Regions from separate parts of the Thalassotalea fonticola genome, predicted to be linked through region 2. Evidence: predicted binding sites of a transcription regulator. Region 2 holds the regulator's gene; the other holds the start of a gene.

What was found. The regulator FNR, encoded in region 2, switches genes on or off when oxygen is low (the NO sensors DNR and NnrR bind a similar motif). The targets are predictions, from matches to a motif close to TTGATCTAGATCAA.
Region 1: the regulator FNR is predicted to act here: its motif matches at 1,583-1,596, upstream of RI844_RS12190 (CbbQ/NirQ/NorQ/GpvN family protein).

What each region holds. Positions count from the first base shown of each region.
Region 1 covers NZ_CP136600.1:3,003,902-3,007,118, reverse strand. The annotation lists gene RI844_RS12200 (c-type cytochrome) at 1-222, shown strand, start outside; gene RI844_RS12195 (hypothetical protein) at 206-1,528, shown strand; gene RI844_RS12190 (CbbQ/NirQ/NorQ/GpvN family protein) at 1,674-2,489, shown strand; gene RI844_RS12185 (hypothetical protein) at 2,592-2,942, shown strand; gene RI844_RS12180 (c-type cytochrome) at 3,099-3,217, shown strand, end outside.
Region 2 covers NZ_CP136600.1:1,065,908-1,069,124, forward strand. The annotation lists gene RI844_RS04445 (heavy metal translocating P-type ATPase) at 1-702, shown strand, start outside; gene ccoS (cbb3-type cytochrome oxidase assembly protein CcoS) at 710-949, shown strand; gene RI844_RS04455 (sulfite exporter TauE/SafE family protein) at 956-1,624, shown strand; gene fnr (fumarate/nitrate reduction transcriptional regulator Fnr) at 1,665-2,387, shown strand; gene uspE (universal stress protein UspE) at 2,540-3,217, shown strand, end outside.

The sequences.
Region 1 (3,217 bases), 1.9 Mb from region 2:
GATGTGCCTATTTATCCTAATCTTGCTGGTCAACACCAAGAATATTTATTCAAACAACTGTTGGCTTTTAAATACCGAAGACGCAAAGACCCCATTATGCAAGGCATGGTCAGTCGTTTAAATGAAGAAGATATGCTTGAATTGGCGAAATATTATGCCAGTCTTTCTAATGGTATTACGCAACCTAAATTAACTGGAGCAGCAAATGAAAACTCTAATTAAACCCTACAAAATAATAACAATACTTATAGCGTTAACATTATTTTCGTGTGGTGGTAACTCCACTTCAGACAGTGCAAGTGAATCCAGTAAGGTGGTAATGGATATGAACCAATTAGCCGAGCGTTACGTTAAACTAGCGCTACATGTAGGTAAGCATCAAAGCTATTATATTGATGCCTATTATGGCCCTAAAGAGTGGCAAGAAGCTGCAGATAAACAACCGCTTGATAAACTATTAAGTTTTGCCGAGCAACTGGAGCTTGACTTAAACAATTCTACAGCCATTGCCAGCGAGCAACTTCGTAAAGATATGTTAGTTGTTCAGGTGCGCTCGGTAAAAGCATTTATTCAGCAATTAAGCGGCAAAGAATTTACTTTTGATCAAGAATCAATGGCACTTTATGATGCAAAATCGCCAAACTTAAGCGAAACTGATTTTGATAAAGCGTTGGCCGAACTGAATGAATTGTTGCCAGGCGAAGGTGAATTGAACCCTCGTTTAAAAGCGTTCAAAGATCAGTTTGTTATTCCATTAGATAAACTTGGTAAAGTGTTTATTGCTGCGATAGAAGAGTCACAAAAGCGCACTAAAGCTAATATAGATTTACCAGAGAATGAGTCGTTTACCATAGAGTATGTGAATGATAAGCCCTGGAGTGGTTATAACTGGTATAAAGGTAATAGCTTCAGTTTGATTCAGGTAAATACCGACTTTCCGATCCAAATAGATCGCGCTATTGATCTCGCTAGTCATGAGGGCTACCCCGGTCACCATGTGTTTAACTCATTAATGGAAAAACATTTAGTTAATGGTAAAGGCTGGTTGGAATATTCAGTATATCCTTTGTATTCACCACTATCTTTATTAGCAGAAGGCAGTGCCAATTACGGTATTGAGGTGGCATTTAATCATACTGAACGTATGGCGTTTGAAAAAGCTGTATTGTTCCCGTTAGCAGGTTTGGATCCAGAAAAGGCTGAAGCTTACTATCAGGTTGAAAGTTTATTAGGAAAACTATCATACGCTGGTAATGTAGCAGCCAAACGTTATTTAGATGGACAAATTGACAAGGAACAAGCTGCAGACTTCTTAATGAAATATGAGCTAAGTACTCCAGAAAAGTCTAATCAACGAGTTGGTTTTATTGAGCGTTACCGCGCTTATGTGATTAATTATAATCTTGGCAAAGATCTGGTTAAAGACTATGTAGAGTTTAGAAGTGGTGATGATGAACAAAAACGTTGGCAGGTATTTGCCGAATTATTATCAAATCCGAAAAGCGCCTCAATGATGGTGGTGCGTTAGAATAACAATAATTACCTGTGGCTTGACAATTGTCAGGCCACACTTGTTTTTACCTTGATCTGTATCAACTAAGCTCGTATCTCAATTGCACCACGGTTAACATAAGAGTAACTTATGCTCAATGTAAGTTCGGTATTGAGATTTTATGAGTACTACAAATTTAAAACTAACCACCACATCAGTAGATGTACCGTATTATAAAGAGCAGAACAATGAAGTGTCCTTGTTTGAATACGCTCATCAACATCATTTGCCAATTTTAATCAAAGGCCCAACAGGGTGTGGTAAAACTCGCTTCATTGAACACATGGCAAAAAAACTGAATAAGCCGCTTTATACTGTTGCTTGTCATGATGATTTAACTGCTGCAGATCTCGTTGGTCGCCATTTAATTGGCCCAGAAGGCACTTATTGGCAAGATGGACCATTAACTCGAGCTGTACGAGAAGGTGGCATTTGTTACCTTGATGAAGTGGTTGAAGCGCGTAAAGATACAACGGTTGTTTTGCACCCTTTAGCCGATGACCGTAGAGTTTTGCCATTAGAAAGAACGGGAGAGTTACTTGATGCTCATCCTGATTTTATGTTGGTAGTCTCTTACAATCCTGGTTATCAAAACTTATTAAAAGGGATGAAACCTAGTACGAAACAACGCTTTGTCGCTTTATCTTTTGATTACCCTGAAAAAGAAGTTGAACAACAAATACTAATGAGTGAAGCGAACGTAGAAGGTCATTTAGCCTTTACATTAGTTGAGCTTGCCCAAGCATTACGCCGCTTAGAGCAAAACGATTTAGATGAAGTGGTTTCTACCCGCTTACTGATATACGCGGCCAAAATGATGTCAAGTGGCATGGATCCTTTAGAGGTTTGCAAATGTTGTTTAGCAGAGCCGTTGTCCGATGATCCTGAAACGATTAAAGCGTTAATGGATATTGCCCGCATTTATTTTGATGGATAGTGGCTTATCATCAAGTTGCTTATACCCCAAGCGCATGTTGAAGTGAGTTGAGCATCGGTATATAGTTAAAATTATTGTAGCTGCTAAGTGTATGAGATCATTATGTTAATTAATCCAAAGTCATCTGTACATTTAGCCGTTACCTGTCAATCATTGTTTCTGGCTAATTTATTAGTATTACCCGGTTTGTCATTTATTGCATTGCTATGGATGCTTATTAAATACAAACAACAAAGCGCCATTGTAAGAATTCATCTGTATCGCGCGGTGCAACTTTCTGTTGCCGTTGGGCTTGTGGTCTTTACTCCTTTAATCTTTATTTTACTTTCTGATACAGTGCCTTTTCAATTGATGGCAATGTTGCTGTATTTCATCTTAGTGCATACCGGTTTTGTATTAATTGGCATGCTTAACCTTGCTCGGGCTATGGTTAAAAAGCTGCCTATCTTCTAAATATTCCCTCGCAATACAGTTAAACAACAAATACAAATCGACATATTTTGAAACATTTTCGCAACAATATTCATTAGTTTGATTTCTATCAAGATTTGCACCGCTATAGAGCTTTAAGATGTATTTGCTTTATTAAATACTATAAGGGAGCAACCCATGTCAGAAAGTTTTACTAAAGGCATGGCGAGAAATATTTATTATGGTGGAAGTGTATTCTTCTTCTTGGTATTTCTTGCTTTAACTTTTCATACTACAAAAGAAATGCCAGAAAGAGA
Region 2 (3,217 bases):
GTTAATGATGTCGAAGTGGTTCCAGGTTGCGGTGTTAAAGGCACTAAGGATGGTCATCAAATATGTATTGGAAAGATAAGCTGGATAGAAGAGAGCTTATCTGTTGACGCTTGTTATAATAAATCACAGTGCTTACTCACCGTAGATAATATTCTTGTTGCTGCGTTTTATATGCAAGATACTTTACGTACTAATACTAAGTCAGTGATCAACAGCATGCGTTTATCCAACATTGAAACGATGTTGATCAGTGGTGATAATAAGGCTGGGGTTAACGGTTTTAATCAGCAAGTAAAACTCGATCAAAGCTTTGACACCTGCAGTGCCAATGACAAGCTGAAAATTTTGGCTGATAAACAAAATGCAGGTAAAACTGTCGCAATGGTTGGCGATGGCGTAAACGATTCACCAGTGTTTGCCCAAGCTCACGTATCGATTGCTATGGGAAGTGGTACAGAGATAGCGAAAAGTGGCGCCGACGTGATTTTAGTGAACAATCATCTTGCAAGCCTGTTAAGGCTTAAAGCTATTGCGTTGAAAACCTCGAATATCGTTAAACAAAATTTTGCCTGGGCATTGGCCTACAACGCCATTATTCTGCCGTTAGCGGTGTGTGGTTTTATCACCCCTTATATGGCAGTATTAGGTATGTCAGCAAGTTCGATTATTGTTGTTACTAATTCATTAAGATTATTAAAGTAGCTATTTTATGAGTGTTATTTATATCCTTATTCCTATTGCCATTATTTTTACCGCTATTGCAATTTATTTATTTTTTTGGGCGGTAAAAACAGAACAGTTTGACGATTTGGAAAAACAAGGCATGAGCATTTTGTTTGATGATGAACCGGTAAGTAATAAAATTAGCAGCACTGCCACCGATACAAATAAATCAAATGAATCTGAACTCCAAGATAACACCAGCCACTCAAATAAAGCTGACAAATAACTCCATATGGAATTAGACTTTTTATCCGCATTTTTAATTGGTATTGCAGGTGCGGGGCACTGTGTTGCTATGTGTGGTGGCATAACTACAATGCTGACAGCCTCAATAGCAGACAAAACCAAGGCCAGTATCAGCCTAATTTTCGCTTACAATTTTGGTCGCATTTTTTCTTATTCAGTTGCAGGTGCAATTGCTGGATTTACCGGCTCTTTAGCTGCTAAGTCGCTCGGTTTTCCGATATTATGGTTAAAAGTTATCGCTGCCTTATTCGTGATATTTTTAGGGCTTTATATTGCCAAGTGGTCTTTCGTTCTAGCAAAAGTAGAAAATATTGGTAAGTTTCTGTGGAGATACTTACAACCACTGAGTAAGAACTTTATCCCGGTAAAAAATGTTAAACAGTCTTTACTGTTAGGTATGGTGTGGGGTTGGTTGCCTTGTGGTTTGGTCTATTCCACCCTAACTTGGTCTATTGCCAGCGCGACATGGCAAAATGGCGCATTAATAATGCTAGCTTTTGGCTTAGGTACATTACCTGCATTACTTACTTTAGCTTCAGGTTATAAATTTGTAACCGAAATGTTACGTTCTGATCTAATTCGTACATTAACAGCTATTTTACTGATTTTTTACGGCTTATTTTCGTTATTTATTGCCCTAAATCAAATATTTTAGTACCCTGCACCACATTAAATATGGAAATAGCTGTAATAATATGCCTCAAATAATACCGATTGCAAATAACATTAAGTGTCAGAACTGTAGTATCAGTGAACTTTGTTTACCATTTAGTTTAAATGAAACCGAGTTGAACTTACTTGATGATATTATTCAACGTAAAAAACCAATCCAGAAAAATACGCAAATATTTAAAGCTGGCGAACAATTGCATACTCTATATGCAATACGCTCTGGTACCTTTAAAACATTCATTATTTCTGAGCAAGGCGAAGAACAGATTACCGGTTTCCATTTAGCCGGCGATTTAATGGGCTTTGATGCCCTTTCAGCCAAAAGCCATCCGAGCTTTGCTAAAGCGTTAGAAACATCAATGGTATGTGAAATACCGTTTGAAGTACTCGATACACTATCAAGTAAAATTCCTAAGCTTAAAGCCCAAATGATGAGCTTAATGAGCGACGAAATACAGTGTAACAGCGAAATGTTACTATTGTTGAATCGTAAAAATGCCGAAGAAAAGTTAGCAACATTTCTTGCTAATTATGGCCGTAGATTAGGTAACCGAAATTTGTCATCCGTTGAATTTAACTTACCAATGACCCGAAGCGAAATTGGCAATTATATTGGTTTAACCATAGAAACAATCTCTCGTTTAATGACCCGCTTTCAAAAAGAAGGCTTGATCAAAGTAGAGAACAAATTCATTACTATACTAGATAAAGATGCCTTATTAGAACTGGCCGGATACACTAAGTAAACTTCCTCCTCTCATCTCTTTATGCGTTGATTTATACTTGATTTAAATCAACGCGTTAATAAACCTTACATAAATTTTCAATACATATTTGTAACAATCGCCAGTTCATATTAAGCTTATATCAGCTTAATTATTTTTATATTGGTGAACGTATGGAAAGTTATCAGAATATATTAGTCGTTATTGACCCTACAACTGAAGAACAAAAAGCATTAGCACGGGCATGTACTCTGGCTAAACATTCAGGAGCTAAGGTCACCGCATTTTTATCTATTTATGATTTTTCCTATGAAATGACCACAATGCTATCCGGTGAAGAACGTGAGGCTATGCGTGAAACGGTAGTTAAGGGTAGAGAAAATTGGCTAACTGATTTGATCGAAGACTTTGATTATGACATTCAAACTAAAGTGATTTGGCATAATCGCCCTTTTGAAGCCATTCTTGCTGAAGTAAGAGATAATGCCTTTGATGTGGTCATTAAAAGCACACACGAGCACCCTACCTTACAATCAGTTATATTTACCCCAACAGATTGGCACCTTATTCGTAAGTGTTGGGTACCATTATTGTTAGTTAAAGAACACACCTGGCCTGATAATGGTCATATTCTAGCTGCAGTAAACGCTGGTAGCGAAGAAGAAGAACATCAATCACTGAATAACAAAATTTCTGAAGAAGCAATCAATCTAGCTAAACTCATTAACGCTGACGTACATTTTGTAAATTCATATCCAGGCACACCAATAAATATTGCCATAGAAATACCTGAATTTGATGCCAACGAATACAACGATGCAATGAAACAACACCATGTTGATGTAATGAAA